One region of the Rossellomorea sp. H136 genome, then DNA from elsewhere that is predicted to be linked to it. Evidence: riboswitches for the same ligand, from Rfam matches in the RefSeq annotation. Region 1 holds a riboswitch; each other region holds the start of a gene.
The links. Region 1 has a riboswitch for S-adenosylmethionine ahead of ACYH0O_RS19205 (methionine ABC transporter ATP-binding protein). Riboswitches for the same ligand answer to the same signal wherever they lie in the genome.

Region 1 (6,051 bases):
GCTGCTGGTTGACTCATCTCTTTTCGCTCCTAATGCAATTCACTGACCGGCACGAATGTCGGGATCAGGGAATCTTTGTATGTTTTCTTGATATGTTCCGCTACGTCATCTTCCTGATAGAGCTCCACAATCTTTTTATAGGTCTTATTGTCTTTATCTTTTTCCTGCGCCGCAATGATATTGATGAACGGCTTGGATTCCGCCCCTTCGATATAGATGCTGTCATCAACCGGTACGAACCCTGCTTCAACAGCCACACCATTATTGATGATCGATGCCGCAACATCCGGCAGTACCCTCGGCGTCTGGGCAGCGACGACCGGTGTGAATTCAAGGTTTTTCGGGTTTTCTTTTATGGCTTCCAGACCTTGTGACTGATCAAATCCTTCTTTCAGTTCGATCAAACCTGCTTCCTCCAGTAGAAGAAGGGCACGGCCAAGGTTCGTCGCCTCTTGAGGAACGGCTACTTTACTGCCTTTCGGTAAGTCTTCTACCGATTTATATTTTTCCGAATAGATTCCCATCGGCGCGATGATCGTCGTGCCGATCGGTACAAGGTCCAGATTATGTTCTTCAACGAAAGAATCAAAATACGAGATCGTCTGGAAGGCGTTCAGGTCGATATCCCCATCGGCCAGCGCCTGGTTCGGTCTCACGTAATCGGCAAACTCCACAATCTCGATTTCAATCCCTTCCTTCGCTGCTTTCTCCTTCATATACTCCCAAATCGGCACCCCAGATCCATTCACTCCGACCTTAACGACTTCTTCTTCACCTGAGCCGGATGCACTGTTTCCCGAGCAGCCGCTCAAGATAAGGGTGAATAATAGAATGGCGATACTTGCCAGGCTGATTGATTTTTTCATATTCCTCTCTCCTAACGTCTCCTAATGATTTTTGATAATGTGTTCCCTGCTGTCTGTAGTCCCTGCACCATCACGATTAAAATGATGACAGTCACGATCATGACGGATGTTTCAAATCGCTGATATCCGTAAGCAATGGCCAGATCCCCGAGGCCACCGCCACCGACTGCCCCGGCCATGGCCGATGCACCGACAAGGCCGATGGTCGCGATCGTGATATTCAGGACCAATGTACTCAATGCTTCCGGAATGAGGATCCCAAAAATGATCTGCCACGGCCCGGCCCCCATGGACTCCGCCGCTTCAATGACACCCGGTTCCACTTCAAGGAGCGAGCTCTCTACCAGTCTTGCAATATACGGTGCCGCAAATACGACAAGCGGCACGACCGCTGCCGCCGTTCCGATCGATGTGCCTACTACCAATCTTGTAAAGGGGATGATGGCCACCATCAAGATGATGAACGGGATCGAACGAAACACGTTGATGATGCTGCTCAATACGGAAAAGACGACTTTATTTTCAAGTAAGTGCCCCTTCCGCGTGACCACGACGATGATGCCGAGGGGAAGCCCAATCAACGTTGCAAACAGGAGGGAGAATGACACCATCGCAACGGTATCCCATGTCGCTTCTATAATTCTTGGCCAGAATAATTCCCAGTTAACTTGCACGCTTCTCCACCTCGCTTACGAATAATCTGTTCTTCCAATAATCCAGGATCTCTTCCGTTTCTTTCTTGCTGCCAATGATCTGTACGATGAGATTCCCGAACGGCTTGCCCTGGAGTTCCGTAATCTGGCCGAATAATACATTGATATGGGCATTGAATTTCTTTGCCGTTTCGGAAAGGATCGGCGTACCCGTCGAATCACCCTTGAAAATGAGGCGGCAGATGCGCCCTTCTTTGCTGTCATTCAATTTGTCGAGAACCGATGCCGGCAGCTGATCATTCATGACACTCTTCACAAAATTTTTCGTCGTCGGGGTCTGCGGGTTGGAAAAGATATCAAAGACGCTTCCCTCTTCAACGATTTCTCCATTTTCCATGACAGCGACCTTATCACAGATTTCCCGGATGACCCCCATTTCGTGGGTGATCATCACAATCGTAATACCATACTCAGCATTGATTCTCTTTAATAAGTTCAAAATCGATTCCGTCGTCTGAGGATCAAGTGCGGATGTTGCTTCATCGCAGAGCAGAATCGAAGGCGATGTCGCCAGGGCTCTTGCTATCCCCACCCTTTGCTTCTGCCCTCCTGACAGTTGATCCGGATAATGCTTCGCTTTATCTTCAAGTCCGACAAACGCGAGCAACTCCCTTACTCTCTCGCTGATTTTTTCTTTTGGCCATTTTGCAAGTTTCAGAGGATAAGCGATATTCCCTGCCACCGTCCGGGATTGAAATAGATTAAAATGCTGAAAAATCATCCCGATGCGGTGCCGCTCTTTCCTCAGATCGATTGCCGACTGATCTTTCAGGCTGCGCCCCTCTATGAAAATATCACCCGACGATGGTTTCTCTAAAAAATTGAGACAGCGTACAAGCGTGCTTTTTCCCGCTCCGCTGAATCCGATCACACCATAAATCTCTCCCCTCTTCACTTCGAAGGAAACATTCTTCAAAGCGGTGAATGGGCCATCCTTTGTCTCAAATACTTTCGTAACATTCTGAACTCTGATCATACAGGACTTGCTCCTTTCGCTATGTATTCTTCTTGAAGCCTGTGTTTGAAGGACATGGCTGAAAATAAAAAGTGCCCCCCTTCATAAGAAGAGAGGCACAAATATGTATATGTCCACTCTTCTCATCTTTCAAGTCATATGACTTGATGGAATTGGCACGGTATTCATAAGAACCCGTTGCCGAGGTATCGCAGGGCCAGTCCCTCCACCTCTCTGGATAAGAAGATATCGCTTTATTAAGTTAAATTATTTATGATGCGTTTAAGCATTAGGGTTATGGTAAAGGATTTAAATTGGTTTGTCAATCCTGTTTTTGAATTAATTGTATTACGGAGGACTAATCAAATTGGGCACTATAACTAGTCTTCAATTAGTTGTTGAATATTTTACGCTTTTCAAGTAAATCGCTAAGATTCTTCATTCATACTTTACTTCATCGTGAACATTAGTAGTTTACAAGAAAGCCAAGGTTACACCTCTCAACCCCCAAAACAATTATGCTATACTAAAAGAAAAAACAATATTCAGACTATTCAAAGGGGCAAAATACATGAAACCAAACATAATCGACATCGTCCAATCCCAAGTCATCGCTTCCATAAAGGAAGAAAAAGACTTGGAAAAGGCCATACAGTCAAACGCCAACATCGTGTTCATCCTTACCGGCAGTTTGATTACGATGGACGGGTATCTGAAAAAACTGAAGGAAGCCGGTAAAACCACGTTTATTCATATTGATTTCATCGATGGACTGTCCAATACGAAGAGTGCCATTAAATACATAGCAGAAATTTGGAAGCCGGCTGGCATCATTACAACCAGGAGCAACCTGATCAAATATGCAAAAGAAGAAGGCTTAATGACGATCCAGCGCCTTTTTCTTATCGACCGCAATGCCCTTGTCAAAGGAATTGATATCGCACAGAACTGCAAGCCGGATGCCCTTGAAGTCCTTCCTGGTCTTATGCCGTCCGTCATTGATAAACTGACAACAATGACTGCGCTGCCCATCATCGCTGGTGGCCTGATCGGTAATAAGCAGGATATTCTGAATGGACTAAGAGCCGGTGCCCTCGCCATTTCTTCCGGGGATCCGAAACTCTGGAATCTGGATTTTTAACCAAAAAGGGCTCAACCTCTGGGAGAATTCGGTATATTATCGAAGCAAGGTTAGTTGAAAATCTGAGTAAAATAAATGAGGTGTTGTATGTCAGATATTAGTATTAAATTAATAAGTGCAGACAATTGGCGAGAAGCACTTGAACTTTCCGTCCACGATGAACAACTGAAATTCGTTGCATCTATTCATCCTCCCGTCGCTATTGCTCTTGCTAAAGCGTATATAAGACCAGGTGGAAAAATGGTAGAGCCATATGGCATTTACAATCAAAATAAGATGGTAGGCTATTTCAATCTGCATTATACACCAGGCAGTAAAGATGACTACTGGTTGTTTCATTTTTTCATAGATAAAAGATTTCAAAGAACCGGATTGGGCTCAAAAACGTTAAAAGAAGTAATCAAACATATTAAAACCACCAATCATTCTTGTAATCGTTTGAATTTAACGGTTCATCCCGAAAATGAAGCAGGGAGATTATTTTATTTGAAATTTGGTTTTTCAGAAGAAAATATAATGACCTTTGATGAACCCACTTTTTCCATTTTGATATAACATTAAGAAAAGGCACACGAATTCACTTGGAAATCCGTGTGCCTTTTCCTTGGTGATTTTAAATTTCGTAACTGAACTGCATACACTGGAGTTGAGCTCACTTTCACGTTCCCACCTTTTTTTCTGCATCGTCTGTCTTTCTTTTTTTCCTGATCCACGGGAGGCGCACTGACGTGATATCCCTCTCTTCAAAGATATTACCTATCTTGGTAATGATGAAGGTTACCAGTGTTGCGAAGATGACTATAGAATAAAATCCAGCTCCAATGCCGATTCCGATTCCCCCAACGTAAAAAATCATCGCAGCTGAAGTCAGGCCTTTTACCCGCAACCCATCTTTCAGGATCACTCCTGCACCGAGGAATCCGAGTCCCGATACGATTTGCGCTGCCAGACGAAACGGGTCCATTACTTTTCCGCTGTCCGGTAGACTGAGCATCTCCGCACCTTCGATCGAGACGATTGTAATCAATGTACATGCCACCGATACATACGTATATGTTTTTAAACCAGCGGGCTTATTTTTCGATGTCCTGTCCCATCCAATGATGAATCCTAATACAGCACTGACCAAAATCCGGAAATAGATATCATGCTGCCAGAAGAATCCCGATACCTCATTCATGTAATGCGTCATTCCGCCATCCTCCTTAAACTAAAAAGAGACCGCGCCACAAAACGAATGCCTGATTTCTCCACCCCATTGTGAAAAAATCATACAATTCGCTTCATAGGTGATCTCTTCTCCTCTTCCTACCAAGCTTCATTTCTCATAATATTCCTTTTATCATACACCAATCTTTCTTTCATTTCAATGATATATCTAAAAATTCTAAATTTTCTAGAATGGCCATTGCCACCCCCAAGCGCTCATTGTATGATGGAGTTAGTAAGATTATATAGCGGGTAGAGATGAGGAGAACCCTGTGTCAATCGCGTGTACGTTTATCGTGCACTCCATTGCCATGGGGTTCTTTTCATTTATACATAAATAACATTTTAAAGGAGGAAATGAAGTTGAAAAACAGATCAATTAGCAGGTTAGCCCTTCTTGCTTTAGGATTCGTAGGACTATTATTGCTTCATGCTCACAGTGCAAGCGCGAATGAATCCACTCCACCTCTTGTCATCACGGAAATCGTCACCAAATCCGCAGGAATAGGACAGCCCTATGAGTACGTCGAAATCTATAATACGGCCTCAGAAGCAATCAATCTACAAGATTATCAACTCCAATACTTCACGAGTAACTTCTCAAGCCCGGCCAACCGATGGCCCATCGAAGACAAGACCATCCAGCCAAAAGAGTCCCTGGTCCTCTGGTTAAAGAAATTCGCTTATCCTGATATACCTCTATGGGACTTCAACTCCAACTATGACATGTATCTCACTGCCGATGACGTATACGAAATCAAGCTGACGACATCAGGTCAAGGATTGCATGACAGCAGCCTTCGCCAAGTAGGAATTGCTGATGCTGATGACAATATCCTTAGTACCGCGTTAATCAATGATGGGGAAGTCGATGGCATCACAAACCGCAGTATCATTTACCAGGCAACCAGCTCAGCTGAGATGATGAAGTTAGGCAACGATGAACCACCAACTCCTGCCGTTTTACTGCCTGAACAAGTGTCAGGTTCTACTACACCATCTAACCTGACTGCAACTCCCGCCAACCAATCGATTACCCTTGAGTGGGAAGCTTCAGAAGGTGCAGTCTCCTATACGATCTACCACTCTGATGGAACGACCACCTCTACAGATGCGACCATTTCAATCATTGATGGATTGGAAAATGGGCAGGCATATACATTCCGG
Region 2 (6,051 bases), 370 kb from region 1:
GATGACCTTACAATGAAAAAAACCGATTCTGTCACTGAACAGAATCGGGTTTGCTCACTTTATTCACTTACCGGCACAACGGCTCCATCCCATTCCTTATTAATGAAGTCCTGGATTTCTTTCGAACGCAATGCTTCCACTAGAGCTTTTACTTCCTCTTTGTTTTCATCACCTTTGTTAACTGCAATCACATTTACATAAGGAGAGTTACTATCTTCAATGGCAATTGAATCTTCAAGAGGTTTCAACCCTGCATCAATGGCATAGTTAGAATTTATGACAACCGCGTCCCCTTCTTCGTTTTCATACATTTGTGGAAGAAGAGCTGCCTCGTACTCATAATCGAATTGGAGGTTTCTAGGGTTTTCTTTGATATCTTCAAGTTGGGCTTGCGTATTTTCCACCCCATCCTTTAACGTAATGAGACCTTTTTTCTCTAATAATGTAAGGATACGTCCATGATCCGATACAGAGTTACTCATTAAAATCGTAGCACCTTCAGGAAGCTCCTCGAGAGATTTGTACTTTTTAGAATAAACACCAATCGGCTCAATATGAATTCCACCTGCATTGACAAAATCATATTCATTTTCCTTCATTTGTAAGTCCATATAAGGTGTGGTTTGGAAATAGTTTGCATCTATATCTCCATTATCCAGATCTTTATTGGGAAGGATATAGTCTTGATACGTTTCTATTTGTAAGTCGATCCCTTTTTCTTCTAAGACCGGCTTCACTTGTTCAAGGATTTCAGCGTGTGGAATATTAGAAGCACCTACTACCAATTCCTTTTCGTCATTTCCCGAACCTGAATCACTCCCACATGCGGCTAATCCAAAAATACTTGTTGCTGCTATTACTCCTGCTACCCATTTTTTCATTTTATTTCTCTCCTTTTATCGTTTATCTAATTTATTTGTAAAGAAATCACCCAGTATCTGAATCGCAAACACAATGAGTAAAATCATAATGGTTGCGGCCATCGTCACATCTTCCCTGCTTCGTTGAAAGCCGTCCAAATAAGCTAAGTTACCAAGTCCGCCTGCACCGATGACCCCGGCCATTGCTGTGTACCCAACAAGGGCGATGGCTGTCACCGTAATCCCTGAAATCAAAGCCGGCATAGATTCTGGTATCAGTACTTTCCATATAATTGTGCTTGTCTTCGCCCCCATCGCTTTCGCGGCTTCGATGACACCTTTGTTTACTTCTCTTAAAGCTATCTCTACCATGCGAGCGTAAAACGGAGCGGCTCCGATAATTAGTGCGGGCAGAGCTGCATTCGCCCCACGGATCGTGTCTAATAAAAACTTGGTGAACGGAATTAACAATACAATCAATATAATGAATGGAATCGATCTGAACACATTTACGACTGCACTTGTAATCGTATATGTCAGTTTGTTATCCCATAGATTTTCCTTAGAAGTAAGGAAGAGCAATATCCCAAGGATCATTCCGAGTACAAAGGTAATCAATACAGACATACCGGTCATATACAGGGTTTCGAGGGTTGCTTCCCACATCTTCTCCCAATCTACATTTGGAAATAAATTTTCAATCATCCTCTCAACACCTCCACTTGAACCAGTTGTGTTTGAGCAAATGCTAATGCATCTTTGATGGTTTGTTCATCCCCATCAAGGTGAACAAATAACGTTCCATAGGCACCTTTTTGAGTTTGGGAGATTTGTCCTTGCAGGATGTTTACGTCTAAGTCAAACTTTCTTATCAGCGCGGTGATGAGCGGCTGCTCAGTTGATTCACCTACAAAAGTAAATTTCAACACTTTTCCATTAGGATATTGCGCCAATAGGTGATCAATGGTTTCACCCGTTTCCTTTACTTCCGAGACTTCTCTTACGAAACGCTTTGTCACTTGCTCTTGTGGATTTCGGAACACTTCCAATACATCCCCTAGTTCCACGACTTTTCCCTGTTCCATGACTGCAACCCGGTGACAGATCTTCTGGATCACGTGCATTTCATGAGTGATCAGGACAATCGTCAGCCCTAAGCGTTTATTAATATCCACCAGTAAATCAAGGATGGAATCGGTTGTTTGTGGATCTAAAGCGGAAGTAGCTTCATCACATAGAAGGACATCGGGATTGTTTGCAAGGGATCTTGCAATCCCCACTCGCTGTTTCTGTCCGCCGCTCAGTTGAGACGGATAGGCATCTCCTCTGCCTTCCAAGCCTACAAGCTTTAATAATTCATTAGCTCTTTGGACTCTCTCTTTCTTTGATACTCCAGCAATTTCTAATGGGAACTGGATATTTTCTAATACAGTACGGGACCAGAGGAGATTAAAGTGTTGAAAAATCATGCCTATTGACTGTCTTGCTTCCCTCAGCTTTTTCCCCTTTACTTGGGAAACGATTTGACCATTCACGTCAACTATTCCATCTGAAGGAACTTCAAGACCATTAAGCATCCGGATCAGCGTACTCTTACCTGCCCCACTATAGCCAATCACTCCAAAAATTTCTCCTTGGGCAATATCAATATTGACCCCATCAACGGCTGAGATCGGACCCGATTTGGATTGATATATTTTCTTCACATCTGAAATGGTAATCATGTTGTATTCCACCTTCTTTCGGAGTAAAACGACCTGTTTAATCAGAATTACTGTTGTACTTACCTAATGTTTCCAGCTTCTTTTTCTTAAGTAATAAAAAATGCCTTCCTGCGATAAGCAGAAAGGCATAATCATATAGGACTATCCTTTCTCTCATCTTTCAAAGCAATTGCTTTGAGTGAATTGGCACCATTTCAATTTTCATTGACGGTTGCCGGGCTTCATAGGGCACGTCCCTCCACCTCTCTTAATAAGAGTAAAGTATATTATTAAATTATTTGGAATAGTTAAAGACTCAGAAAATTTGCTACAAGAGAGATTTTATCACCGGAAATAGAGTGTGTCAATTATTTTTTCTGTTTAAACTTCAACAGGCTCTTTTTCTCTGGATCTCGTTAGCCAAAGAACCGACTCCACAAATAATAGTGGACGATACCCTCCCCTTACTTTCAGGGATCCGTCCTCAATCAGTTGAGACAACCGTTCTTCCCCAGTTAGTAATGAAACCACACTTTCATCCATTCCTTCAATGACGAAATGCGCATCCCTATTCAAATCATCCAACACTGTGCACCCCTTGCTCGAAATCGAAATACCGCACAATTCTTTTTCACAATCAAACTGAAGAATAAACGGGCTATCTGGAAATAAGAGTCGTAAGTGATACCTTGAATGACATCGATCTACTAATTCCTCTAAATATATTCGCATGAATACCCTCCCAGTGAAACTTCGATATAATAACAATTCCACTTTTAGGAATTTTTCCCTCTTATTCTTTCTCGACATGTTTTGAAGAGATCCATCTATTTTGTCGAACAGTTAGAATTTGGATGATGTCTAGTCAAAAAATGATGGCATTCGCAACATTTCCCGAGAAATATGTCTTCGTATGTAGAAAGAAAATCGTTCAATAAAGGGGGTTCAAGAGATGTAATATCAGACAAATAAAAAAGACCTTATCCAAAAAGGTCTCTTATCCCTCTAACTATCCGCAGTCTTGTTTAGCGTTTCATATAAAAATGGCACGGATTGAAAGGCATAAATCCTTTCCTGTTCGACGCCACCTTTAAATATAAGCAAGCAGGGTACACTTTCGATGGATTGCTCTTCTGCAAATTGGGGCAAGTAATTCAAGTTGGCCTTTGAAAAATGAAAGGATTGTGGAAGCTTCTCCACTACGTCAATCATCTTGCTTGCAACCTGACAGGTACCACACATAGGTGTATAAAGATAAACAGCGTTGAACGCATGGTCTTCAATCGTTTGTTTTAAAGTTTCGGTACTACTTACCTCAATCAAAACTAGATCATCCTTTTTCCTAGAAATTCTTTATGAACGTCTATATTGGCTCCAATAAGCACTGACGCGAGGTGATATTCCGGGGCTGCGGCCACTTCCTTGTACATGCGATCAATATACAAATGTTCAGCTTCCGGAAACTCACGTTTAAATTGCTTGCGTAGTTTTTCACCTGCATCATCAGCATCTACTAATATATAGACATCCCTTTCCAATAAAGCATCAATGAGTTCGTCCATTTTCGTAATGCTAATGGTCCCGTTTGTGCAAATAATTTCAATCGGTTCTTTAATGATATCTCTTACTTTACGTTTGTCAGTTGTTCCTTCGACAATGATTACTTTTTCGTCAAGTTCCATCATGATCATCACCTTATCTTTCATAAATAAGATTACGATAGTATATTCAAATAACAAGAGATGATGTCCACTTTCTACTTATATTTTCTCATGTTTCTAAAAAAAAGCGCAAGTGGTTTGCCTAAACTATCTATTTATACAAATGGTGCCAGATTCGTAAATTGATCTGGCACCACGAGCCTCTCTAACACCAGCCACCCTCATCACAATCGGTGTATCTTGCTTGATCGCCCTCTGTGGATGTGTAGCTTTGATAAATTTTATTTTCTTTTGCTTCAAAGTTCGGCTCCATCGTTATTTTGTCAAGAGGCCAAGCCATTCTGCCGATCGGCTGATTATCTAAATATAGTTCTACTTCACCATCTTTAAGTTTTCCTGTTACTCTATTGGTTACATCTAATTTCTTAGGCTCTAGTACCATTTGTTGATCATCCTTTCTCTGTGAAAAAACGTCTACTCATATGGTACCCAAAATAAAAAACAAAACACCTTGAGAAGTTCTCAAGGTGTTTCTGAAGAAATTATCCTTCATTAATCATTTCGTCATACTGTTCAGCTGTCATAAGCTTGTCTACTTCTCCAGCTTCTGTTGGTTCAACAACGATCATCCATGCTTTTTCATAAGGTGATTCGTTCACGAATTCAGGGCTATCAGATAGCTCTTCATTCACTTCTACCACCTTACCCGATACAGGTGCATATAGCTCGGAAACGGTTTTAACCGATTCAACACTTCCGAATGGCTCGTCCGCTTTGATCTCATCTCCAACCTCTGGTAACTCAACGAAAACGATATCGCCCAGTTCAGATTGTGCAAATGATGTGATTCCTACGCGTAGATTTTCCCCTTCAACCTTGACCCACTCATGTTCTTCTGAATAACGAAGTTCTTTCGGTGTACTCATTCTCTATCCCTCCAAATGCTAGTTATACAACCTAATATTGACACACTTTTCATTGAAAAAGCAAGAAAACTAAGCGTGAATAATGAAACTTTTTCATTGTCCATGATTTGGTAATCATAGTCCTCTTTTTACTTCCAGCTTTCTTCAAAGGTTTCTTCCTTGAAACCTACTGTCACCTTGTTTCCATCCGTCGTAATCGGACGCTTGATCAGCATCCCGTCCGTGGAAAGGATTTCTAATAATTCCTCATCAGAAGCTGAGTTTACTTTATCTTTCAAGCCCAATTCCCGATACTTTTTCCCACTTGTATTAAAGAATTTCTTAAGAGGTAATCCACTCTTCTCAAATAGGCTTTTAAGCACGTCTTTTGACGGCGGATTTTCCACAATATGTATTTCATTCATGGCTATATCTTGATCTTCCAGCCACTTCTTTGCTTTGCGGCATGTACCACACTTTGGATAAGAATAAAAAGTCAACGACATTATTCCACCACCTTTCATTATGATCTGGATGAAGCAAGACTCCATCCAGCATTCTGTATTTCACGAATCTACCTCATACATTCGACAATATTCATTATTATCCTTCTTTTATGAAACATTACTCACATTGTTTTTCTACCGTTTCAACCAGTTCCTTCAAAAGGACGGTTGCATTATCCAACTTAAGAGAATAGAAGCGCTGGGTCCCTTTTTGCTCCATAGAGACTAATTGCTGATCTCTCAGTATCTTTAAGTGATGAGAAACAGCAGGGCGGGATAACGTTAAATTTTCAGTTATTTGATTGACCGTAAGAGGTTCTTGTTCGGCAAGAAGTAAAATTATGTCCTGACGATAAGGATCACTCAGCGCTTGAAATAATGGAATACAAGCACGAAATGTATCGATTGCTTTTTGA
Region 3 (6,051 bases), 610 kb from region 1:
CTGCCCGTCCACTCCATATATTCCCCTCCAGCTTGTTGTTGGTCTTTGTATAGATAAGAGTGGCGCGACTAAGAGCCTTTCTTATCCAACGAAATAGACACCACACAAAAACGCGCTAAGGCGGTGCGGTGTCTTTGCTTATCTAACTATATGCCGGAGGGGGACGAGTTATGATAAGGCGATCCTTATTTTATTCCAGTAAAAACTCTTTGAACGTGATGGTTTTGAAGGTGAGAAGCAATGATTCCTCCCCACTTTTCAAATTCCACCAGGAACCCGTCATGACCAAAGGCGGTAGAGATAAAGTAATGTTCACTCTTTGGTACAAGATGTGTAAACTCTTTTAGATACCCAGGTGAATAAATTAAATCTCCTTCATAACTGATCGAAATCAGTTCGCACTGGTAGTTTCTCGCTACCTCTTCTGTTCCTCCTCTTCCCCTTCCGATATCATGTGAGTTCATCGCATTCAGCAAGGTAAGGTAGCTGTTTGGGTCAAACCGCTTTCCTAATTTCTTTCCTTGGTAATCGAGATAGCTTTCGACATTGAAGAGTTCGTTTTGCTTTTCACGCTGGAAACGATGGTCGAACAGTTCCTGTGTCCGGTACGTGACCATTCCAACCATTCTGGCAATCTCTAACCCTTTTAAAATGGAGCCTGGTGGATAATACCCCTTTTGAAACTCAGGGTCCTTTTCAATCGCTGTGATTCCGATGTGATTAAAGGCGAGACCGTAATCATTTAAGGCAGGAGTGACGGCAAGGGCGAACACTTTATTTATAAAGGCAGGATAGAGGGCTCCCCATTCTAAGGCCTGCATCCCTCCCAGTGAGCCTCCGATGACCGCTTCCATGTGGTCGATTGAAAGTTGTTGGAGTGCTTTATATTGGGCATGGACCATGTCCCTTATCGTAATACCAGGGAAGTCCGGACCGTAACGCTCTCCCGTATGTTGATTGGTGGACGCCGGTCCCGTACTTCCTTCACATCCTCCTAATACATTAAAGGCAATCACATTAAAATGTTCGGTATCAATATACGACCCCCGACCAATCAGTCCGTCCCACCAGCCGCGGTCTTCACTCGTCCCCTTTACGATATGGGTCCCGGTGAGAGCATGGCAAACCAGGATGGTCGGTCCTTCTTTGTTTCCTGTTCGTTCATACGTAAGATCTACATTTTTCAACGTGGTGCCGGACTCTAATGTTAGGGATGGGATGGTAATGGAGCTAACTTCATATGTGTATAGCTTCTCCATTCCTCCACCTCCTTTTTTGATGTTGTGGCGGGGTGATCAGGATTCCACTCCGGATACCCCCGCGTATAAAACAGTTGATTTTGTACTGTTTTTTGGATAATTGCCATTATGGGAGTTGAGAATTCGTCGTTAAGTCTATCGTCATGAATTCAGATTTTCATTCGAGGGGACTGCGAGCAACCTGTTCGCTGATATATTGGGAATTTCGCTGATAAAAGCCCGATTTCGCTGATATATTCGAAATTCCGCTGATAAAATCAAATTTCCGCTGATATCTCCCTTACATAGTCCCTGGATGGCCTATAAATAGTATCCAAAATCCACTTTTTCACCCTGTAATTTGATTTCAATTACGATTTTAGGGTTAGTTTCCCCAGTTTCTATCATACCCGTGATGTTTCCAACGCCACTTCAATGGCATGATCCAAGTCCTCGATCAGGTCCTTCGCAGACTCTAATCCAACAGAAAGTCTCACAAGGTCCTCGGTTACCCCTGTCGCACGGATTTCCTGGTCGTTTAATTGTTGATGGGTCGTAGAAGCCGGATGGATGATCAGCGATTTCGCATCCCCTACATTGGCAACATGAGACCAAAGGGAAATGTTATCGACTACTTTCCGTCCTGAATCTCTACCACCTTTAATTCCGAAGACGACGATGGATCCCGCTCCATTTTTCAAGTATTTTTGAGCAAGTTGATGAGACGGATGCTGCGGCAGCCCAGGGTAAGATACCCAAGCGACACCATTATGCTGATCTAAATGCTCCGCAATCTTCAAGGCATTCTCTGTGTGACGTTCGATGCGAAGATGCAGCGTTTCTAATCCCTGCAGCAGCAGGAATGCGTTCTGTGGACTTAAGCACGCTCCCAAGTCACGAAGCAGCTGCACTCTTAATTTTGTAATGAAGGCTGCCGGCCCTACATCCTGTGCATAACGCAGTCCGTTATAGCTACGGTCCTCTTCCGTGAAGCCCGGGAATTTTTCATGATTCCAATCAAACTTCCCTCCGTCAATGACGACTCCCCCGATTGCTGTACCATGACCGCCAATCCATTTTGTTGCAGAGTGGATGACGATATCAGCTCCATACTCGATCGGCTTACATACATATGGAGTGGCAAAAGTATTATCGATGATCAGTGGGATGTGATGGTCATGAGCCACTTTTGCTACCTCTTCAATATCAAGCACATGTAGACTTGGATTTCCGATCGTCTCAGCGAATACAGCCTTCGTTTTTGGCGTAATCGCTTTACGGAAATTTTCCGGGTCAGTCGGATCTACAAAATGAACCTTGATTCCGTATTTCGGAAGGGTGGTCGAGAATAAATTATAGGTTCCACCGTAAAGATTGGTAGCTGCTACAATTTCATCACCTGCTCCGGCGATATTTAAGATTGATAGTGAGATAGCGGCCATTCCCGATGAAACACCTAGTGCTCCGATTCCACCTTCTAAAAGAGCGAGGCGCTTTTCCAACACGTCTACAGTTGGGTTCATGATTCGGGTATAAATGTTTCCCGGTTCTTCAAGTGCAAATAATTTTGCTGCATGATCACTGTTATCGAAAACGTAAGATGTCGTTTGATAAATCGGCACTGCCCTCGAACCTGTAGATGGATCCGGCTCCTGGCCACCGTGAAGTAAAAGTGTGTCGAAATCGAATGATTTTGTCATTGATAATTCCTCCTAAATGGTTTTGGTGTTTGGGTTTCCGTTTTGCGGTTGGATGTTTTGGACGTTTGCCTGTTAAAGTTTGTTGGAATTTTGACTGTTGAATTCGGAATTGACTGTTAAAATAATTCGTTTTTTTATCAGTTAAATACCGACCTATTCTCTCATGTTAAATTTCGGCCAAAATTCCCCTGTTGAACTCAGAAACTGAAAAATCGAAGAAGTATATTTTCCTAAGAAGATGGAAGAGGAAAAAATAAAAAACCCTCTTCCTAAGAAGAGGGTCTAATTTAATAGGGTCCTCCTCTTATCTTTCAGGCAGATCGCCTGCAGGAATTAGCACCTTTTCATGTGACGCATTACTGCGTACATGAAGGTTGCCGGGTTTCATCGGGCCTAGTCCCTCCACCTCTCTGGATAAGAGCATGTAGTTGTCAATGTGAAAATTCTTGCGTTGAGATGAATTATAAGGGGTAACCGACCTCAACGTCAAGAGTATTTTTAGAATTTTTACATTATTTAATTTTTAATAGAGGCTGTAATCGCTTCGTTAAATTGAACGACGATGTCTTCCCCATCTTCAATACCTATCGATATGCGTACGACATGTGTATTTATTCCGAGTTTTTCCTGCGCATCCTTCGGTAGAGCACGATGAGACGTTCCTAATGGATAAGAAACCGTTGTCTCTACACCTGCAAGGGAAGGGATGATTTTAATCCATCCAAGTGATTTGAAGAATGTGCTTATATCACATGTGTTGGATAGCTCGATTGTTACGATTGCGCCATTTCCTTTATCCGATAGATCGGTTGGGTAATAGACTCCTTTCACATAATCATTTGATCGAAGGTCTGCCGCAAGAACTTCTGCATTTCTTGCTTGGGTTCCCATACGAAGAGCCAGTGTTTTCGCTCCACGGCAAGTCAGCCACGCTTCAAATGGACTCAAATTTGACCCGATGTTGACAACTTTCTCTCTCGCTTTTTGAACAAGCTCTTCTTTTCCCACGACGACACCTGCTGTGATATCACTGTGTCCTCCGATATACTTCGTGGCACTGTGAGCGACAAGGTCGACCCCTTCCAAGAAAGGCTGGCGCAGAAACGGTGTGGCAAATGTGTTGTCGATCATTGTTTTCAGGTTGTGTTTTTCAGCGAAGTCAACCATTTTCGGGATATCTTCCACTCGCATAAACGGGTTTGTTACGGTCTCACTGAAAAGGAGTTTGGTTTGTGGAGTAATGGCTTCCTCTAATTCTTCCACACTTGTAAAATCAACGAATGAAGTTGAAATACCGAATGATTTCAGCTCTTCTTTCAGCATATGGAACGTACCGCCGTATAAATCCTCGGCGGCAATGATATGATCGCCTGATTGCACAACAGCGAGGATTCCAACAAGGATGGCCGATAATCCAGAAGAAGTCGCGACACCTGCTGGAGCTCCTTCCAAGTCTGCTACCATCTTACCAAGCTCGTCTGTATTTGGATTTCCCGTTCTCGTATAGAGATAGGGGGATTTCCCTTCATAGAAACCCTCCAACTCTTCTAAAGAGGTAAAAGAAAAGGCAGATGTTTGGTAAATCGGAGTCGCTTTACTGCGGATTTCCTCAGTCCCTTTTAACTGACTATGTACGACCTTCGTTGTGAACTTCATCTCTGTCATCCTTCCTGAATCTATGTATTTTTAAAAGTGTATCATATTCAGAAGATTGTGAGGAGTAAGATGTATTCCAAGGCATAAAAAAACACCTGCCCCATTGCAACAGGTGCTCGCCGATTCCGTTTATTGAACGTTATTTAAACATCCGATCAAGCGATTTTCAATATCCGATGCCAGGCTTTTCAGTTCATCGTTATCCACCATTTTGATCAGCTTGCTTGGTTTTGCCATACCAATCTTGGTTGTACCGCTTTCTGTGTATACCGTCACTTTGCAAGGCAGGAAGTAGCTTACGAGCATGCTTTCTTCCAGCACTTTCTTCGCTTCGTGAGGATTACACACCTCTAATACGACTACCTCTTCATTGAAATCATGGGCCTTATCCTGCAGTTCTGAGCAAGATCAAGATTCCATAACACGCCAAAGCTTTCATCTTTCAAGGCAGTTTCTACTGCTTCCACCGCTTCTTTCACACTTATTGAAACTTCCTTTGTGTAATGAAACATGTTCACATCTACACCTTTATCTTTCTCTGAGTCTATATTCTGTTAATACCTCACAGTGTATCAGGTCAAACATCCCTATTTAGAGGTCCGTCCCTCTCGATTATTCCATTCCTTCAACCATTTGACCCATCATGTCTTCGTTCATGGGGCCGACGATTTTGTGTTGGATGATGCCTTTGGTGTCGATCATGTATGTGGTCGGGATGGTGAACGCCCGGTATTCGTCTCCGATTTCTCCCTTTTCATCCATCGGAATGGGGAAGGTGAGTTCGTAGCCGTCGACAAATTGATGGACGGCCTTTTCCCCATCGTCCATGGAGGTCAGGTTGACGGCAAGGATTTCAACGTTTTCTTTCTCCGCATTCTCTTCGTAGTAACTCTGCATATGGGGCATTTCCGCTTTACATGGCGGACACCAGGTAGCCCAAAAGTTCAAGATCACTTTTTTACCTTGATAATCTGAAAGCTTTACATCTTCACCATCTAAAGTGGTTAATTCAAAATCCGGAGCGCGGTCCCCTTTTGCGAGCCCCTGCTCTGCATTAGAAAGATCCATGGATTCATTGGCTAATTGAGCGGCCTCTTCCCTTGCCTTCTTTTCCTGCTGATCCTGAAAAAAGTTCGCTAAGAAGATGCCAATCAGAAGCGCAACGATGGCCAATGCAAAATTTCGTTTATTCATTCTGTTTCCTCCTTACGTTTAAAAGAAAGATGAGATAAGTCATCATGATCAAATACGTCCAGGCGGTGACGGTCAATTCAAATCCTCCAATGAAGGCACTTAGAAATAACTGGACCAAAGTAAACATAACCAATAACTGTCCTGCCCAGATATCGCCGCCGGGATCACTTGCTTTTTTTATAAAAAAGTCAAGGATTAATAGATTGAGCACAACTTGGATACCAGCTAAAAGATAATGGTGATGAAGCATATGAAGGAAAGCT
Region 4 (6,051 bases), 2.5 Mb from region 1:
TCGGTCCTTCCGGTTCGGGGAAATCCACCTTGTTGAATGCCATTGGCGGCATTGATGGGATTGATTCCGGAAGTATCAAGATCAATGAGAAGGATATCACCCAGTTGAATGATCGTCATCTCGTGGATTATAGACGGGAAGACGTTGGATTTGTCTTTCAAATGTATAATCTGATCCCGAATTTAACGGTCTATGAAAATATCGAATTGACGGCGAATCTCACTCCAAAGGCATTGTCAATTCCAGAGGTGATTGATGCCGTTGGATTGTCGGGGATGGAGGATCGCTTTCCGCGTGAATTAAGCGGAGGGCAGCAGCAGAGAGTATCGATCGCCCGTGCTGTCGTGAAAGCTCCGAAACTATTATTATGTGACGAACCGACGGGAGCTTTGGATTCCGGCACATCAAAAGAAATTTTGCAGCTGATTGAGAAAGTGAATAAAGAGTTTAACACTACAGTCCTCATCATTACACATAATCAAGCGATCAAAAGCATGGCGAACCGGGTCATCACACTTAAGGATGGGAAAATTGAATCCGACTTGGTCAATGAACATCAAACCTCTGCTGAAGGGGTGGAGTGGTGATGCCTCTTCGAAAAAGACTCTTTCGGACCATTATGGAAAAGAAGGCGCAGTTTTTCTCTGCGTGGTTTCTGATCGTGATCAGCTCCATTGTGTTTTACTCATTTACCTCAGCTGGAACGAATCTCATTGATAATTTACAGATGTTTTTTAAGGAGAATAAGGTTGAAGATGCTCAATTCATTACACAACAGCCTTTGAAAGATATCAAAGAAATTGAAAAACAGAATGGGGCCGAAATTGACGAGAGGTATGTAGCGGATGTCCCATACAGTAAAGATACGACACTCAGGATGTTGGATGCCACTGAGGATGTCAATCTCCACTCTGTCGTGGAAGGTGAAAACCTGTCCTCGGAGCGGGATATCTTAGTGGATAAAAGTTTTGCCAAAGCTCATGACATTTCGATAGGAAACGAGGTTGAACTGGGAGGGGAAACATTTCGTGTTGCAGGATTTATGGCGATCCCGGATTACATCTATCCATTACAGGAAGAAACGGGCTTTCTGAAAAATCCTGATGCATTCGGTGTCGCGATCGTGAAACAATCTGTTGTATCAAAATGGGAAGATCATCAGATTTACTATAGTGTCCGCCTTTCAGTTGCCTCCCCAGAAGAACTGAAGAAGCAAATCAATCAAACGAATCAGATCATCAAATGGACAGATAAAAAAGAAAATAATCGCATTTCCTTCATCAAAGGGGATATTGCCGGTGTCAAAAAGATGGGACAATTTCTTCCGATAGGCATTTTGTTAATTAGTATGGTGATCATTCTCATATTATTGTGGCGTTTAATGAAAAAGGAATATGTGCAAATCGGTACATTGTATGCCCTTGGCTACAGGAAAAGGGAAATTATCCGTCATTATCTCTCCTATGCCGGGATTCTTGCCATCTCAGGGAGTGTCGTGGGCACGATCCTTGGCTGGGTATCCTTGCATCCATTGCTATCAGCTTTTGCGGCTTATTATAATCTGCCTATATTAGAAGTGAAGCCACATGTGGGTTATTTGCTTACGAGCTTATTGTTACCACTTGTTCTGTTCATCCCGTTAACCTATTATTTGGTTCAACGTGTCTTGAAGATCCCGCCCGTAAGTTTAATAAAAGGTGGGGAACGAAAGGTGAAAGTAAGCAGAATGGAGCGGTTATTTAAACTAAAGAAGCTGCCGTTCCGCCGGAAGTTCGTGATCCGGGAAATCATGCGAAACCTTCCAAGAGCGCTCTTTTTGATCATCGGTGTGATATTCGCCACATTATTATTGTTGTTCGGCTTCGTCACGAAGAACTCGATGGAGTACCTGGTGACTGATAATTTTCAACAAGTGTACGACTATGAGTATAGCTATCTATTCAAAGCTCCACAGACTGACCATCCTGAATCGGGACAGATCGGAGCTGTGGCTCCTTTTACCACAGATAAGGAGAGTTTGACGATTACGGGCCTGAAATCAGATAATACAGCCATTCGATTAAAGGACTCCAGCGGGGGAGAGCTTAAGGTCAATTCAGTCATCATGAATAAATCACTCTCGGATAAATTAGGGATTCAAGAAGGAGATTCGATTCATGTGACAAATGAATTGACGGACAAATCTTTTAACCTCACCATTGATCACATAGCAGAATCGTATCTTGGAAATATGATCTATATGCCTCTGGAGGAATTCAACCAATTAAATGACTATCCTTCAGGAAGTTATACGGAGATTTATTCAAACAAAGAACTCACGCTACCGAAAGAAAAGATCGTTTCGACAACCAAATCATCCGATACGATTGACGGATTCAAGGAAATGATCAAGCCATTGAACTATGGAGTAGCAGCGATTGCCTTTGTTGCTGCCATCATTGCTGTCATCATCATCTATATTTTGATTTCCTTATTGATTGAAGAAAATTCATTCAAAATTTCACTCATGAAGGTCATCGGTTATCGGGAGAAATCAATCATGGACATGATGATAGGCTACAATATTTGGTTTATCATCCTTGGATATGTGATAGGTATTCCCGTGACGCTCCTATCGATTTCAGCCTTTATGAATTCGATCACCTCAGAGATGAATGTGACGATTCCCGTAAAGCTGAATTGGATAAGTATCCTTATCAGCTTCTTCATCATCTTGGCATCGTATTATGTATCCCTATGGCTGAATCACCGGAAATTGAAAGGTGTTTCCATGAAGGAAGCGATTAACCGGAGTACGGAATAGTGACAGGTAGTTTGGATTTATGAGTGAGAAATGGCGTTTTATATGAAAATGAGGCTGGGACAAAACTAAAAAACCACGATAAAAATACGAACAATAGAAGTGTAGGTTCTTCATACCGCTAATGATTTCCGTGCAAGACTACGCTTTCCGCGGGTAGCCCGTGAGCCTCCTCGACAAGCCTGCGGGTAGAAAAGCGGAGGGGCTTCGCTCAGAGGCGGTTGGCATAAGGCGGAGCGGCCTTGAAGGCGTTCTTTTCCTTCATGGACGATCTGCCTTATGACATTTGCCTCTAAGCCCTATAGCTGGACAAGTCTCACATAAGCTACTTTCCCGCAGGAGTCTTCGTCTTGCACTCCAATCAACCGCTGGAGACTGCTAAAATCAAATGGACCCAAAATAAATAATAAACCCGAACAAATCTGCACACTAAGAAGCAGGTTTGTTCGGGTTTGACTTAGGCTAAAAAACTTTTGTCCCAGCCTCTTTTTTACGTTATCCTTCGAGTTCAGCGGTTTCGGAATCGTTTGTCCTTCATCCGTTCCATCAGCTCATCTACTGATACCTCTTCGCTTAAAAGATCGGGTCCCACTTTTGAGAGAGACGAATGGGTGCCCGGGCACTTCTTCGTCACGAAGAACCTCTATATCAGATGCACTATAGAGAAGTGCCGATTTATTTTCATTGGCCAACCGGAGCTGGCGGTTTGTTTTCGGGTTTCTGATATACCATTTCCCGTAAAGCTGAATGTGGGAGTAGATCGGGTACCCATTGTCAAAGCGGATGAGCATGGCTTTTCCCTTCTAATCCTCCCTTTTCACGAGTGACTCCTTTAGCAGATCCCCGTAGTCTTCTAAATGAGGGAAGGCAAAATATATATCTTCCACGGTTTTACTTTTAAGAGCACTTTCAACTGAATCTGCGGCTCGTCTGATTTCCGGACCTTCTGGCATGGCGGTTTCTCCTTTTTAATATAGTTGTTCCCTTTTTACACCTCAATGTAACATTCAGATAGGCTGGGCTACCCAGCAGTTTCATGGTCTTGACATTATTCCAATATATTGATAGAGTTTTAAAAAATCTACATATTTCTTATCCAGAGAGGTGGAGGGACTGGCCCTTTGAAGCCTCAGCAACAGGTCTGTGAAGATACTGTGCTAATTCCAGCGGGTGATTCAAACCCTGATAGATAGGAGCAATCTTTTTATTTGTCGGTGACGCACTCGTTCAGGGTGCGTTTTTTGTTTGTTCACTTTTTCCACAATATATTTAGAAGGAAGGGTGTTTTTGATGGGAAACGCAGGACAGAGTTTTAAAAGAGCGATGAAGACACGTCATTTAGTGATGCTTTCTCTTGGAGGGGTGATCGGAACCGGGCTTTTCTTGAGTTCGGGGTATACGATTCATCAGGCAGGACCATTTGGGACGATCCTTGCTTATTTGGTTGGGGCGCTGGTGGTGTATCTTGTGATGCTTTGTTTAGGTGAGCTTTCTGTCTACATGCCAGAAACGGGATCCTTTCATAGTTATGCTGCAAAGTTCATTGGACCTGGGACCGGGTACACGGTGGGCTGGTTATATTGGCTGTCATGGACAGTGGCATTGGGGTCGGAGTTTACGGCGGCTGGCTTGATGATGCAGCGTTGGTTTCCTTCGATTAGTGTATGGATCTGGAGCGCAGTCTTTGCTGCGTTGATTTTTGGACTTAATGCGTTGTCAGTCCGGTTTTTTGCTGAATCTGAATTTTGGTTTTCTTTAGTAAAAGTGATTGCGATCGTTGCGTTTATTGTAATTGGGGTAGGCGCGATCGTCGGATTCATCCCTCTCAGTCATTCAGAGCCCGCTCCGTTTTTCTCGAATATCACAAGTTCAGGGTTGTTTCCGAATGGAGCATTTGCCATTCTGATGACCATGCTTGCCGTCAATTTTGCTTTTTCAGGAACAGAATTGATAGGGGTCGCAGCGGGAGAAACAGAGGATCCATCAAAATCGATTCCTAAAGCCATCCGCACCACGCTTGTGAGATTGATCATCTTTTATGTAGGGACGATTGTAGTATTATCTGCTTTATTGCCGAGTCAGTCAGCCGGTGTATTGGAAAGTCCTTTCGTAGCGGTGCTTGGAGGGATTGGAATCCCGTATGCCGCCGATATCATGAATTTTGTGATTATAACGGCCATTTTATCAGCGGCAAACTCCGGTCTGTATGCTTCTTCCAGAATGCTATGGTCACTGGCTGATAAGCAAATGATCTCACCGGTTTTTGCCAAATTGACAGATCGGGGAATCCCTCTCAATGCGATAGTTTGCAGCATGCTTGGAGGGGGGCTGGCCTTGCTTTCAAGCATCATTGCACCGGGGACGGTCTACATCGTATTGATTTCTGTCTCAGGTCTTGCTGTAGTGATCGTGTGGATGAGCATTAGTGCAGCCCAATTTCTATTTCGTAGACAGTACATAAGGGAAGGAAACGATGTGAAAGACCTTGCTTATCGAACGCCGCTATATCCACTCGTTCCCATTGCGTCATTCCTGCTTTGTCTCGCTTCCTGTATCGGCATTGCCTTTGAGCCCACTCAGAGGATAGCCCTTTATTGCGGAATCCCGTTTATCGCCATTTGTTATGGAAGCTATTATCTCACACAATACGTTAAGAAAAGAGGAAAAGGTTATGTCGAATCAACTGAAGCTAAATCCCATTGATGCTATTTTACAAAAACATTCCCCATTTATTTTAGATGGAGCATTAGCCACAGAGCTGGAATCCCATGGCTGTGATTTAAACGATCCCCTTTGGTCTGCCCGTGTACTCCTTGAAAATCCGGAATCGATTGAAAAGGTTCATGCCGATTATTTCCGTGCAGGAGCTGATTGTGCGATTACAGCCAGCTACCAGGCAACGGTGGATGGTTTTCGAAAGCGCGGAATAGAGAAACCCGAAGCGCTGGAATTAATCAAGAAAACGGTTACTCTTGCCAAACAGGCTAGGGATAACTTTTGGAAGGAAGAGATGGAAAATTCGAATCGGCCGAAACCAATCGTTGCAGGGTCTGTAGGACCTTACGGGGCATACCTTGCTGACGGCTCTGAATACGATGGTAATTATGGAGTATGTGATCAACATTTAGCAGATTTCCATTTTCCAAGAATCGAGGCATTAGTGGAGGCAGGTGCTGATTTGCTGGCGTTCGAAACCATCCCGTCCTTACAGGAAGCAAGGGTGCTAGCTTCTCTTTTGAAAGCATTTCCGG

Region 2: another riboswitch for S-adenosylmethionine. It lies ahead of ACYH0O_RS20975 (methionine ABC transporter ATP-binding protein); the one in region 1 lies ahead of ACYH0O_RS19205 (methionine ABC transporter ATP-binding protein).
Region 3: another riboswitch for S-adenosylmethionine. It lies ahead of ACYH0O_RS21995 (O-acetylhomoserine aminocarboxypropyltransferase/cysteine synthase family protein); the one in region 1 lies ahead of ACYH0O_RS19205 (methionine ABC transporter ATP-binding protein).
Region 4: another riboswitch for S-adenosylmethionine. It lies ahead of mmuP (S-methylmethionine permease); the one in region 1 lies ahead of ACYH0O_RS19205 (methionine ABC transporter ATP-binding protein).

The regions. Positions count from the first base shown of each region.
Region 1 is NZ_CM166371.1:3,748,403-3,754,453, forward strand. It holds gene ACYH0O_RS19190 (M20 family metallopeptidase) at 1-17, opposite strand, end outside; gene ACYH0O_RS19195 (MetQ/NlpA family ABC transporter substrate-binding protein) at 30-866, opposite strand; gene ACYH0O_RS19200 (methionine ABC transporter permease) at 878-1,540, opposite strand; gene ACYH0O_RS19205 (methionine ABC transporter ATP-binding protein) at 1,530-2,555, opposite strand; SAM riboswitch class I at 2,675-2,779, opposite strand; gene ACYH0O_RS19210 (glycerol-3-phosphate responsive antiterminator) at 3,106-3,675, shown strand; gene ACYH0O_RS19215 (GNAT family N-acetyltransferase) at 3,763-4,230, shown strand; gene ACYH0O_RS19220 (MgtC/SapB family protein) at 4,334-4,855, opposite strand; gene ACYH0O_RS19225 (lamin tail domain-containing protein) at 5,248-6,051, shown strand, end outside.
Region 2 is NZ_CM166371.1:4,121,230-4,127,280, forward strand. It holds gene ACYH0O_RS20965 (MetQ/NlpA family ABC transporter substrate-binding protein) at 60-881, opposite strand; gene ACYH0O_RS20970 (methionine ABC transporter permease) at 897-1,565, opposite strand; gene ACYH0O_RS20975 (methionine ABC transporter ATP-binding protein) at 1,562-2,584, opposite strand; SAM riboswitch class I at 2,735-2,841, opposite strand; gene ACYH0O_RS20980 (SCP2 sterol-binding domain-containing protein) at 2,945-3,295, opposite strand; gene ACYH0O_RS20985 (thioredoxin family protein) at 3,569-3,883, opposite strand; gene ACYH0O_RS20990 (toprim domain-containing protein) at 3,889-4,248, opposite strand; gene ACYH0O_RS20995 (YusG family protein) at 4,430-4,666, opposite strand; gene gcvH (glycine cleavage system protein GcvH) at 4,767-5,150, opposite strand; gene ACYH0O_RS21005 (arsenate reductase family protein) at 5,279-5,635, opposite strand; gene ACYH0O_RS21010 (ArsR/SmtB family transcription factor) at 5,754-6,051, opposite strand, start outside.
Region 3 is NZ_CM166371.1:4,361,895-4,367,945, forward strand. It holds gene ACYH0O_RS21985 (S41 family peptidase) at 1-17, opposite strand, end outside; gene metX (homoserine O-acetyltransferase MetX) at 186-1,259, opposite strand; gene ACYH0O_RS21995 (O-acetylhomoserine aminocarboxypropyltransferase/cysteine synthase family protein) at 1,643-2,938, opposite strand; SAM riboswitch class I at 3,240-3,359, opposite strand; gene ACYH0O_RS22000 (trans-sulfuration enzyme family protein) at 3,455-4,594, opposite strand; gene ACYH0O_RS22005 (DUF302 domain-containing protein) at 4,724-4,942, opposite strand; gene ACYH0O_RS22010 (hypothetical protein) at 4,954-5,106, opposite strand; gene ACYH0O_RS22015 (redoxin domain-containing protein) at 5,207-5,788, opposite strand; gene ACYH0O_RS22020 (hypothetical protein) at 5,781-6,051, opposite strand, start outside.
Region 4 is NZ_CM166371.1:1,260,904-1,266,954, forward strand. It holds gene ACYH0O_RS06330 (ABC transporter ATP-binding protein) at 1-587, shown strand, start outside; gene ACYH0O_RS06335 (ABC transporter permease) at 587-2,803, shown strand; gene ACYH0O_RS06340 (hypothetical protein) at 3,352-3,591, opposite strand; gene ACYH0O_RS06345 (hypothetical protein) at 3,604-3,753, opposite strand; SAM riboswitch class I at 3,890-3,996, shown strand; gene mmuP (S-methylmethionine permease) at 4,091-5,503, shown strand; gene mmuM (homocysteine S-methyltransferase) at 5,472-6,051, shown strand, end outside.